DNA from 3 places in the Vibrio sp. Vb0667 genome. Region 1 is predicted to be linked to each of the others. Evidence: predicted binding sites of a transcription regulator. Region 1 holds the regulator's gene; each other region holds the start of a gene.

Region 1 (4,398 bases):
TGGCGAGCTCGCTTTGTCTTACAACTCAATAAAACGTGTCACACGATTGTATGAATTCGATGATTTGATCACGGCACCACTGCACGGCTTTAAAGACGCACAAGATTATTACGACCAATGCTCTGGCTTAAGTAAACTACAGCAAATCACGCTACCGACACTGATCATCCATGCCAAAGACGATCCGTTCATGACCGACGATGTGATCCCGAAGTTTGTTCTGCCAGATAACATTGATTACCGTCTCTTTGAGCACGGCGGCCATGTTGGCTTCCTGACAGGAACGGCGTTAAAACCTAAGTTTTGGTTGGAGGAAGCGCTGCCTGCGTATTACGAAAGTATCGCCGCAGATTACCTTTCTGCTGTATCCAAGCAACGAACGCAGTAAACTAGCCGCTCATCATAAAAGTTAGAGGTATTTATGATCATTCCATGGCAAGACATTGCGCCGGAAACATTGGAAAACTTAATTCGTGAATTCGTCTTACGCGAAGGAACGGATTACGGAACCGTCGAGGTTTCTTTGCAAGACAAAATTGATCAAGTTAAAGCTCAATTGGAAAAAGGTGAAGCGGTTATCGTGTTCTCTGAGCTACACGAAACCGTCGATATTCAGCATAAAACAAAATTTTAGACCCTTCACATTTTACCGTATCCCACTCGATGACAAGGTATTGTTACGTGCTAAGGTATTGTTACGTGCTATAGTGGGATATCGACCGTGCAGTAGTAACTCTACTGCACATTACAGGTAAGTAATTTTCGACAAGGTTTGTCATGTCAGCTAAACACCCAATTATTGCGGTTACTGGTTCGTCCGGTGCCGGCACGACCACTACATCTGAAGCCTTCCGTAAAATGTTCAATATGATGAACGTTAAACCCGCATGGGTTGAAGGCGATAGCTTCCATCGCTTTACTCGCCCAGAAATGGACATCGAAATTCGCAAAGCCCGCGAGCAAGGTCGACACATTAGCTACTTTGGCCCACAAGCTAATGACTTCCCGGGATTAGAAGAGTTTTTCCGTAAGTTCGGGCATGACGGCACTGGCAGCGTGCGCCGTTATCTGCACACGTTTGACGAAGCGGTTCCCTACAATCAAATGCCAGGCACGTTTACACCGTGGCAAGACTTACCCGAAAACAGCGACGTGCTGTTTTATGAAGGGTTACATGGTGGCGTGGTCGATGGCGATGTTAATGTTGCTCAACATGTGGATTTCTTAATCGGCATGGTGCCGATTGTGAACTTAGAGTGGATACAAAAATTCGTACGTGACACTCGCGATCGCGGCCATTCGCGTGAAGCGGTAATGGACTCAATCGTGCGATCCATGGACGATTACCTCAACTATATCACTCCGCAGTTTTCTCGTACTCACATCAACTTCCAGCGCGTACCGACCGTTGATACTTCCAACCCACTTAATGCAAAAGGCATCCCTAGTTTGGATGAGAGTTTTGTGGTGATTCGCCTACGCGGTATCAAGAATGTCGACTTCCCATATCTGCTGGCCATGATTGATGGCTCATTCATGTCACGCCACAACACGATTGTCGTACCCGGCGGTAAGATGAGCTTTGCAATGGAGCTCATAGTTCGGCCTATCCTACAACAGCTCATCGAAACAGGGAAAATTGGCTAAAAACCTGCCTGCGAAGATGTTTACTTTTCATACCGTGATCATGTGCACAGTTTTGCTTACAAAATCTCAATCATGGCACGATTAAAATCAAGAAATCGTTTTCGAAAAAGGATACTATTTCTTACCGAAACACAAGAGAGCTTGCAGCATATAAAAAGTGCTCTTATTCTAGTAGGCCTAATTCAGGCTTAGCTAAAATATGGATAGCGCAAGCGTACCCTGCAGAGGAAGTGAGATATTATGGTTCTAGGTAAACCTCAAACCGACCCAACATTAGAGTGGTTTCTTTCACACTGTCATATTCATAAGTACCCTTCAAAGAGCACGCTAATTCACGCGGGCGAAAAGGCAGAAACTTTGTACTACATCGTTAAAGGTTCTGTTGCGGTTCTTATCAAAGACGAAGAAGGTAAGGAGATGATCCTTTCTTACCTAAACCAAGGAGACTTTATTGGTGAACTTGGTCTATTCGAGGAAGACCAAGAGCGCACAGCTTGGGTTCGTGCTAAATCTCCTTGTGAAGTTGCTGAAATTTCTTTCAAGAAGTTCCGTCAGCTTATCCAAGTAAACCCAGACATCCTAATGCGTCTTTCTGCGCAGATGGCTCGTCGTCTTCAAGTAACTAGCCAAAAAGTGGGTGACCTGGCGTTCCTAGACGTAACTGGTCGTATCGCTCAGACGCTTCTGAACCTTGCAAAACAACCAGACGCAATGACTCATCCAGACGGCATGCAAATCAAGATCACTCGTCAAGAAATCGGTCAAATTGTTGGCTGTTCTCGTGAGACAGTAGGTCGTATCTTGAAGATGCTAGAAGAGCAGAACCTAATCTCTGCTCACGGTAAAACCATCGTGGTTTACGGTACTCGTTAATCTCGAACTAGAGTGACACGAACAAAATTATAAAAGCCACCAATGGCAACATTGGTGGCTTTTTATTTACTCATGACCAAATGAGATAGGGTGCAGCGAACACTAATGAGTAAGCTTAACAGGTTAACCCTAAAACTTAGCCATTCGTGCTTTCAAAGATTTTGTCAGCTGAAGCGGCCACGAAACCTGGGTACAAATCACCATTTTCCATCGGATAGCGCTTAGCAAATTCATAAAACCCGCCAGGGATAATTTCAGTGCCTTCGCTAAAACGAACCGCTACTTTATCTGCCATGGTCGATGACTGCTCTAGCAACACCTCAGGAGTGCCCTTCACTTCACCACCATTTTCATTAATGGTAAACCCAGCGGTACGCAGATGATCGTTTACCTGCTTCACTTCTTCATATTCATTGAGCTGGTTAACGCTCACCGTGAAGTGGTTTGCTCCGTAACCATGCGCCGCAAGCCAAGATGCGTACTCACTTTCTTTAGCCAACGTTTGGTAATCAGCAAAGCTTAAATCCCACAAGCGTCCACCATGTAAGAATGCGCTATCGTTCAGCTTGTCAGCATCGACTTGTGCCACCAAATTTTTCACAATCTCTTGTAGCTCAGACGAGCACTCTTCAACTTTTAGCTCACTAATAAATACTTTAGGTTGCTTCGGATCTGGGTGCTCATAGTGCTTAGCAACCAGCTTTTTGCTTTCGAAAACGTAATCACCACACGCCTTGTAACCAATAGCTACAAATGGCTTAGCTAGAGTTTCAATACCAAGAGGCGCGATATTGAAGGTACGTAAAGCTATATGATCATTAATCAGAGGCTCATCTTCTTGAAGCAGCTGATGCACTTTAGCAGCCGAAGGGCAAAGACGTTGAATGTAATCTTGCCATAGCGATTCAAATAACACATCGGGCGTCATAACGACTCCTTGTTACGAGATGTAGAGTTTAAAGGTAAGCGGAAGTTGGCTGCTCGTTCACAACAAAAGTTGTCCAGAATAATGAACGAGCAACCATCAACCTGTGACGGTAAATGCCAGTCAGTCAACACGCTTTTCCGAGTCTTTGCTCACTTTTCGTGTTCTGCCAACGATCACTACAACCCATACCTAAATGATGCGCCGGCAAGGTGAGCCGCAATGCATAGTTGCGACTCTATTATTAAAACTTATAGCGCTACACCTGGACTCAATGTTGCAGGCAAGACAGTCTCTTGACCTTCCATTGATGCCATTGGGTACGCACAGTAATCTGCTGCGTAGTAAGCGCTTGGGCGCAAGTTACCCGACGCTCCCGGACCACCAAATGGCGCATCACCACTTGCACCAGTGAGCTGGCGGTTACGGTTCACGATACCTGCACGAATGTGGTCAACGAAGTATTCCCATTCTTGGTCGTCGGTTGAGACCAAACCAGCAGATAAGCCAAAGCGCGTATCGTTTGCTAGCGCCACGGCTTTGTCTAACCCTTCGTAACGCACCACTTGCAGAAGTGGGCCGAAGTATTCTTCATCTGGTAACTCAGCAATGTTCGTTACATCAATGATGCCAGGAGAAACAAACGCCGCCTCTCCTGCTTTCGCTTCAATCAAGCTTTCACCGCCAAGAGACTGTAGATTAGCTTGTGCATCAAGAATAAACTTGGCTGCCGCGACCGAAATTTGCGGTCCCATAAATGGCGCAGGTTCTGCAAATGGTTGGTCTACGCGAATATTGCGTGTCGCTTCGACGAGCTTAGTGATAAGCGCATCGCCTTTTTCACCCAATGGCACATACAAACGACGAGCACACGTACAACGCTGCCCAGCACTGATAAACGCTGACTGGATGATGGTGTAAACCGTGGCATCCAAATCACCATATTTATCAGA
Region 2 (4,398 bases), on a different contig from region 1:
CCAGAATGCGCTTCGCCAGAAACAATCCAATACACACCATTATTGCTGTTCGGTTGCAATGCAATATAGTTTGAGGCCAATTCATAATGCGTTGCGTGGTTTACCCAGCGCGCATCAATGGTTGCCAGCTTGCGGCGGCAGCGGCTAGCTATATGGTCAACATGATCGTAAAAGGTTTTTGGGTTAATACTAAGCTTGCGGCAGATTTCTCGTACGGAATATCCCGTAAACAATAAACCCATCAAGTTCTCTTGAAATTGAAGCTTCTTGTTGGCACCAGACCACTTGTCGACAAAGGTACTTTGACACACTTTACAGCGGTAACGTTGGCGATCGCCACTGTAACCGAAAGCGTGATAGAGGTGTTTGTGAGTGTGGACAGAAAGTCCAAAGTTGTCGCAATCATCATTACGGCAAGCAGGCAACCCGTCACTGTGGACGTGCCGCAGGCGATGAAGTTCGTTCACGACATCGCGATTATTAAGTAAGGGGGGGAAAGCTCCACATTCACGGCATACCATCGCCGGACGCTTAGGGTTCGCATGTTGCAGAACGTAACGCTTTGCATCACTCAATCCAAAGTTGTCACACGCCAATGTTTTACAAAAGTTGAGTTGTAACCCATCTGCGTCTTTTGGCAGTTCGCCGTTAGACACAATCGCCCCCTCGGGATAATTCGGGCAGCCAGCATAACTCTGGCTGCAAATTATTACTTACTATTTGCTCTTAGATGTTGATTGCAGTTTCTAGTGCAACTTTCATCATGTCGTTGAACGACTTCTGACGCTCTTCTGAGCTTAGTTTTTCACCACGGATGATGTGGTCAGAAACTGTCAGGATAGTCAGTGCTTTCGCGCCTAGGTCAGCTGCTACGCCGTAGATACCAGCCGCTTCCATGTCTACACCTAGGATGCCTAGTTTTTCCATCTTCTCGAAGATGTCTGCTTCTGGTGTGTAGAACAGGTCAGCAGAGAATACGTTACCTACTTTTACAGGCACTTCCTGAGCGCGCGCTTGGTTAACTGCTTCTTCTAGAAGACCGTAATCAGCGATTGCTGCGAAATCGTGGTTGTTGAAACGGATACGGTTAACTTTAGAGTCTGTAGAAGCACCCATACCGATAACAACGTCCATTAGTTTCACGTCGTCACGTACTGCACCACAGCTACCCACACGGATAACGTTTTTCACGCCGTATTCAGCGATTAGCTCGTGTACGTAGATACAGCAAGACGGGATACCCATGCCGTGGCCCATTACAGAAACTTTTTTGCCTTTGTAAGTGCCAGTAAAGCCGAACATGTTGCGAACGTCACAAACTTGTTTCACATCTTCTAGGAACGTTTCAGCGATGTATTTAGCGCGCAACGGGTCGCCTGGCATCAGAACTGTTTCAGCGAAATCACCTGGTTGTGCGTTAATGTGTGGGGTTGCCATAAGTGCTCTCCAAAGTTTTGTTTTGATAAAACGCCTCTATTATAGAACGCTATTACCAATTCTGTTGAACTTGTTCGTTTTCGTTGAGGCAATAATATCGGGACGTACAGTGGCCCCTTGAGAGCTTAGTCACAAAAACCACGCATTTAGAAACTGCAACTACTATTGATAACCAAATCTGTTGAAATCAAAAGAGCAATCGATTTGCTTTTGAGCAGTTTGTCGATTGCGCGCACAAATTCTTTGTTTTTGGGCCAAACTTTTTTCTGACAGCTGGTTGATCGAAATACTTTCGAGTGAAGTAAAACGATTAAATTGTACAACTTATTTTCTTGTACAATCTGGAAAGGCTTGCTATAAGTTATACAACAAAACTTTTTGTATAGGGATGCGTCATCATGGAATCTTCAATCAAAGTAGGTATCAGTTCGTGTGTTTTGGGTGAACGAGTGCGTTTTGACTCTGGTCATAAGGTGAGCAACTTTGTGACTAAAGAGCTCAGCCCGTATTTTGACTTTATTTCGGTATGCCCTGAAGTCGGCGTAGGTATGCCAGTACCCCGTCCAACCATTCGTCTTGTTTCTAATGAAGAGCGTGTTGCATTGGTTGAAACCAAAAATCCAGAAAATGATCATACCGACAATATGCTCACTTACTCGGCCAATAAAGTAGAAGAACTTCAAAGCGAGCAGCTTTGTGGTTACATCGTTTGTGCCAAGTCACCAACTTGTGGCATGGAGCGAGTCAAGGTTTACAGCAAGAACAGTGCTGCGAAAGAAGGTGTTGGCTTGTATACGCAAACATTGATGCAAAAAATGCCTTGGTTGCCTGTTGAAGAGGATGGCAGACTTAACGACCCTGTATTGAAAGAAAATTTTATTACTCGAGTATTTTGTCTAAATGACTTTTACGACTCGATGGATGGTGAGCCTACTCGTGGCAAAATCATCGACTTTCATTCGCGCTACAAACTGACGTTAATGGCACACCACCCAGAGTCATACCGCTCCCTTGGCCGCTTAGTCGCTGATGTCGCTAATTATGAAATTGAAGACTTTTACCAAGAGTATCGTTTAGGACTGATGAAGGCGTTAACGAATCGGGCTAGCCGAAAAAACAACACAAATGTGTTGATGCATTTACAAGGGTACTTCAAACGCTCACTAACTAAAGAAGAAAAAGAAGAGTTAGCGACAGTGATTCACGACTACCGAATCGGAATGCTGCCTCTGCTAGCACCACTTACATTGATTAAGCATTACTTAAATACTTACCCAGACGAGTATTTAGCAAAACAGAAGTTTTTAGAACCGTATCCGCAGGAGATGAGATTACGCTATGGTTTGTAGTTCAGAAGAAAAACTATACGCGATCCGAGATGTCGCAGAAATCACGGGTGTAAAACCAGTTACGCTGAGAGCTTGGCAACGAAGATACAACTTGATCCAGCCTCAGCGAACTGAAAAAGGACACAGACTCTATCGCCAGCAAGATCTCGATACGATTCGCGAAGTCCAGAGTTGGCTCGCGAAGGGGATTTCGATTGGTAAAGTGAAGGGGCTGCTAGGAAAAAGCGCCGATGTCGAAGTCAAAAACGAGGTTCGCACACTCGAAGAAGTTGAAAACATGCTGCTTGCGCTGTCTACCCTGAATCGAGGAAAAGCAGAGAGTTTACTTGCCTCTGTTCTTAAAGAGTACCCACTAAAACTCGTTATTGATCAGTTTATTAGCCCAGTATTTGATGCGCTAGATATGGTAAAAGGATCGTTGCGATCCTTGCAGGTGGGGTTATTTCAGACTTGTTTGATCACTCGACTTGCCCTTGTTATCGATTCTGAAAACAAAGCCGCTTCCAAAGGAAAGTGTCTGCTCATTAGCTTTGAACAAAACAGAGAGTCTGAGAGTTGGATTCAAGCAGCGAAGCTTTGCGAACAAGGGTATCACACGACTTTGATCGATAAGGTTGATGATGTTTCTGGTCTACTAGATCACGAGGTTGTTGAAAATGGTTCGTTTATCTACCTTTTCTCCAACAAAGCGCTAGCTGCTAAACAAGTAGCGTCCATCAAAATGCTTCACGCACAGTTAGGTGATCGGATGGGGTGCTCTGAAGTGATAGAGAAATTACACCTAACTTAGTAGACAAAAGATAGGAGCTACCATGATTTTAGTATGGTTTCGACGTGACTTGCGTACGTTAGACCACACGGCACTCAAAGCGGCATTGGATTCAGGTCAGCCTGTCGTCGCTTGCTTTATCGCGACGCCAGAGCAGTGGCGGGAGCATCACATGGCGCCGATGCAGGCAGACCTCATTGCTCGTCGCTTAGCCTGTCTTAACGAGGAGCTTGAAAGCCTTAATATTCCTTTTTTGTACAAAGAGGTGCCGTCGTTTTCCGATTGTACAGATGTGATTAGTGGGTGGGCGGAAACACTTGAAGCCACGTCTGTCATGGCAAACATTCACTATGAGGTGAACGAACGAGAGCTCGATACACAAGTAAGTGAAGCGTTAGCTTCTCACGATATCGAATTTGAACTGTTTCATGACAAATGTGTGCACGCGCCAACGACGGTTCTTAATAAGCAAGGCGAATATTTTAAGGTGTTTACGCCATTCAAGCGTGCTTGGTTAACGCAGTTCCATATGCCGACGGTAGTAAAACCTCACGAGCAAGCGCCACTCAATAAAAAGGTACTCGAACAATTAGAGTCGGCTCGATTTAATTCAAGCTTCACATTTAGCTATCCTCGAGAATCCAGTGAAGACTGGCTGGCTTCGACTAATGATGTTTTGAAGCAGCTTAGGGAATTTGCACGGGAGCGCAGTGACGCGTATCAAAGCGAGCGAGACTTTCCAGCTATTGATGGCACTAGCCAACTGTCTCCATACCTTGCGATTGGCGCGCTATCACCAAGGCAGTGTATTGCTCGTTTGTATGCTGAAAATCAACAAAATGA
Region 3 (4,398 bases), on a different contig from region 1:
ATCTTGTTGATTGCGAAGATGATTTCTTTCGCTAGGTGGTAACCCGGTGCTGCTTTTGCTGCGAAGAACACAACGCGTGGCGTACACTCAAAACCTGGTTCATTAAGAATACGGTGGTACAGAGACAGTACGTGTAGCAAGTCTAGATGCTGACGTTTGTACTCGTGCAGACGCTTGATTTGAACATCGAAGATTGCATTAGTATCGAGCTCGATACCCATGTTCTCTTTCACCCAAGTTGCTAGGCGTTCTTTGTTCTCTTTCTTCACTGCCATGAATTCTTTTTGGAATGTCGCGTCAGTAGCGTACTTCGCAATACCTTCAAGTTGCTCTAGTTTCGCTGGCCATTCTGGGCCGACTTTCTCAGTGATAAGCTGAGACAGACCTGGGTTACAGAACTTCAACCAGCGACGTGGCGTAATACCGTTCGTTACGTTGTGTAGACGTGTCGGGTACATTTCGTGGAACTCTGGGAATAGGTCTTTCTTAACCAATTCAGAGTGAAGTGCTGCTACACCGTTTACTGCGTAAGAGCCGATTACACATAGGTTTGCCATGCGAACCATGCGGTGGAAACCTTCTTCGATGATAGAAAGCTTCTGTTGCTTCGCGACATCACCCGGCCACATTGCACGTACGTCTTGTAGGAAGCGGTGGTTGATCTCGTAAATGATCTCCATGTGACGTGGTAGCAGGTGCTGGATTAGCGACTCTGGCCATGTCTCTAGTGCTTCTGGAAGTAGCGTGTGGTTGGTGTACGCAAATGTCTTAGAGCTGATTTCCCAAGCCGCTTCCCAAGCTAAACCTTTTTCATCCATCAGGATGCGCATTAGTTCAGGAATCGCAATCGTTGGGTGTGTATCGTTAAGCTGGATAGTCTCTTGCTTAGGTAGATCCGCTAGCGAGTAGCCCGCAGCTTCGTGGCGACGTAGGATGTCACGTACAGACGCTGCTGAGTGGAAGTACTGCTGCATTAGACGCAGTGTTTTACCTTTCTCGTGGTTGTCATTCGGGTAAAGCACTTTAGTGATGTTACCTGCGTCGATCAGTGCGTGCTGAGCTTCGAAGTAATCACCATTGTTAAAGCTTGCTAGTGAGAATGGTGCAATCGCCTGACATTCCCAAAGACGTAGCGGGTAAACCGTGTCTGATTCGTAACCCACAATTGGCAGATCCCAAGGCATTGCTCTTACTGTCATGCCTGGTACCCATTTGCGAACTTCTTTACCGTTCTCGTTAATCACTTCAACGTGACCGTAGAAACCGATCTCTTGCGCAAGTTCTGGACGCGCAATTTCCCAGGGGTAGCCCTCTACACCGCGCCATGCGTCAGGTGCTTCTTGCTGGCGACCATCTTTGAATGACTGTTTAAATAGACCGTATTCGTAATGTAAACCATAGCCGACAGTTGGGAATTCTTGTGCCGCACATGAATCCATGAAACACGCAGCCAGACGACCAAGGCCACCGTTACCCAATGATGGGTCGCGCTCTTCTTCTAGCAGATCAGTTAGGTTGTAACCTAGTTCAGCCATTGCTTCTGTTACTTGTTCGTACAGACCCATGCTGATTAGGTTGTTACCAGTCAAACGACCGATAAGGAATTCTAGCGAAAGGTAGTTAACGCTCTTCGCACTTTTAATGCGCGGATCTTCTTCTGTCGCAAGCAAATCTAGAGTAGTAAATTCAGCCAGAGCATGCCCCATTGCTAGGTACCATGCTCGGCTGTCTGCGTTTTCAATCGTATGAGCGTAAGTTACAGATAGGTGTTTCTTTACGCTTTCTTGGAACGACTTCTTGTCAAATTGTTTTTGTTGAGTAGGTTTCATTACGAAATTCTCACGTCTTTTGGTAATTCATCTGCCATACATCGTGCATTTACCTCTGTGAATAAACATCCTCCTAATTCTCATCCTTTGAAGGAGGAGGGCTGAGGGCGTAGAGGGGGTACCATTGCTAGGTTAGTGATCCAAATCTCAACAAAGTGAACTTTGCACCAGTTCTTAGTGATTTTGATCACAATGGAATGTGAGAAAGGTTAAAACCCGTTCATGACGCTTTTTATAGTCCACTCATCTGATGATGTGAAAATTGTAATATCGGTCACATTAACTCGGTCAGCGTAGAAGAACTTTTCGTAATCTATGTGCAACGCGATCTTAACGCTAACGAAACAAACGATATTTAAGTGACGACAATCACAAATAAAGGGCGTAGTTGATGGTAAATCCATCAACCCTTGAGAATTAGGAAGTGGATCAAAGTAACGAACATTTCTGATGTCGTAACATCCCACTCAGCTCACAGGATTGTACGCTTTTTATACAAACTAGAATTAGGCGATGTGAGTTATTTCTAGTTTTCGCTAGCTTTTATATCTAAGTGACCGTATGGAATGGTTTTTCAGACGGACGCAAGCCCCAACAGTAGCGACATTATCCGGCATTCAAACAGTGTTTTTGATGCTGATGACATCATTCAGTAAGACGGCTTTCAAGGGGGGCTTTACTAGAATGATCACGTTGCAGTCATTTGGGTATACACAAATAAGGACATAACTACTAATGTGGATTCCATCTAAGCTTACTCGACCAGGACGCCTGCACAATGCCATCGTGCGCCCACGAGTGTTGGACTTACTACAGCAAGCGCCTTACTACAAATTGGTTTTATTCCGATCCCCAGCAGGTTACGGAAAAACAACAATGGCAGCGCAGTGGCTATCCGATAAGCCAAACGTCGGTTGGTACAGCATTGATGACAGCGATAACGACGGCTTTCGCTTTGTAAACTATCTGCTTCAAGCATTAAACAAAGCCACCAACTTCAGTTGCGCTAACGCACAAAAACTGGCGGAAAAACGTCAGATCTCGTCTTTACGCTCCCTATTTAGCGAAGTATTCGCTGAAATGGCTGACTTTCATCAAGAGTGCTACGTGGTACTTGATGACTACCATTTAATCACGAATGATGAAATCCATGAATCCATGCGTTTCTTCTTAAAGCACATGCCAGACAACCTCACCGTTGTGGTAACCAGTCGTGCAGCGCCGCCTCTGGGCACTGCAAACTTACGTGTTCGTGATTTAATGATCGAAATCGGCAACGAGATGTTGGCGTTTGATACCGAAGAAACCACTCGCTTCTTTAACCAGCGTATCGCCGATGGTATTGATGAAGACATGGCGAACAGCCTAAGAACCTATGTTGAAGGTTGGCCATCGGCGATGCAGTTGATCGCATTACAAGCCCAACATCAAAACCGCACATTGGCACAAACTGTAGAGTCGGTATCGCAGTTCAATCACGCGCACTTGTGGGATTACTTGGTCGAAGAAGTGTTTGACTTACTCGATCATGAAACTCGTCACTTTTTAATGCAAGTATCCGTGCTTGACCACTTCAATGATGAGCTAGTGTTTGCCCTTACCCAACGCGAAGATGCACTGGGAATGATTGAATCGCTTAACCGTTACGGCTTATTCATTTACCCACTCGAAGGGGAACAGAACTGGTTCCGATTCCATAACTTATTTGGCGAGTTCTTGTCTCATGAGCGCCAAGCTCGTATTCCTCAGCAAGAAAAAGATCTCCACCGCAATGCTGCTATCGCTTGGTTACAGCAAAAAGCACCACACCAAGCGATTCATCATGCACAAAAATCGAATGATAAGGACTTAGTGGTAGAGATCCTAAACGAATTCGGCTGGAAGATGTTTAACCAAGGCGAACTCAGCACACTGGAAAGCTCAATTAACAAGTTGGACGATGATCTGTTGTTCAGCCACCCAAAACTTACGATGCTCCGAGCATGGTTGGCTCAAAGTCAGCATCGTTATAACCAAGTGGGCCACCTGCTTGAAGAAGCGGAAGAGGAACACAAAAAGCGTAACATTGCGTTAGATATTCATTATCAAGGTCAAGCAAACGCGTTGCTTGCTCAAGTGGCTATCAACAGTAACCAACCAGAAAAAGCTCTCGAATTAGCGGAGCTAGCGCTTAGCCAACTTGATAACACAATTTACCGTAGCCGAATTGTGGCGACTTCGGTTGTTGGTGAAGTTAACCACGTGCTAGGTAAACTAGACCGTGCTTTGCCGATGATGCAACAAACTGAAAAGCTAGCTCGTCAGTATCAGGTATATCACCAAGCGTTATGGGCAATATTGCAGCAAAGCGAGATTTTAATTGCACAAGGTTACGTGCAAGCTGCCTTTGAACTACAAGATTCCGCATTTCGTCTGATTGAAGATCAGCAGCTTCAGCATGTTCCTCTTCATGAATTTTTGCTGCGTATTCGCGCGCAAGTACTTTGGTGCTGGAACCGACTTGATGAAGCGGAAGAATGCGCGTACAAAGGTCTGCAAATTCTCGAAAACCATTCACCAAGCAAGCACT

Evidence for each region. The regulator CRP, encoded in region 1, controls carbon source genes, mostly activating them, when cyclic AMP is high. The targets are predictions, from matches to a motif close to TGTGANNNNNNTCACA.
Region 2: deoD (purine-nucleoside phosphorylase) is a predicted target of CRP. The motif match lies at 1,556-1,571, and genes of this name have one in related genera.
Region 3: R8269_RS07280 (glycogen/starch/alpha-glucan phosphorylase) is a predicted target of CRP. The motif match lies at 2,093-2,108, and genes of this name have one in related genera.

What each region holds. Positions count from the first base shown of each region.
Region 1 covers NZ_JAWPOL010000026.1:35,203-39,600, reverse strand. Annotated here, with positions in the region: gene R8269_RS18660 (hydrolase) at 1-388, shown strand, start outside; gene R8269_RS18655 (YheU family protein) at 422-634, shown strand; gene R8269_RS18650 (phosphoribulokinase) at 778-1,647, shown strand; gene crp (cAMP-activated global transcriptional regulator CRP) at 1,888-2,520, shown strand; gene R8269_RS18640 (DUF1338 domain-containing protein) at 2,657-3,448, opposite strand; gene astD (succinylglutamate-semialdehyde dehydrogenase) at 3,697-4,398, opposite strand, start outside.
Region 2 covers NZ_JAWPOL010000004.1:290,805-295,202, forward strand. Annotated here, with positions in the region: gene R8269_RS08015 (hypothetical protein) at 1-656, opposite strand, end outside; gene deoD (purine-nucleoside phosphorylase) at 727-1,437, opposite strand; gene R8269_RS08025 (YbgA family protein) at 1,836-2,786, shown strand; gene R8269_RS08030 (MerR family transcriptional regulator) at 2,776-3,576, shown strand; gene phrB (deoxyribodipyrimidine photo-lyase) at 3,599-4,398, shown strand, end outside.
Region 3 covers NZ_JAWPOL010000004.1:131,566-135,963, reverse strand. Annotated here, with positions in the region: gene R8269_RS07280 (glycogen/starch/alpha-glucan phosphorylase) at 1-1,829, opposite strand, end outside; gene malT (HTH-type transcriptional regulator MalT) at 2,565-4,398, shown strand, end outside.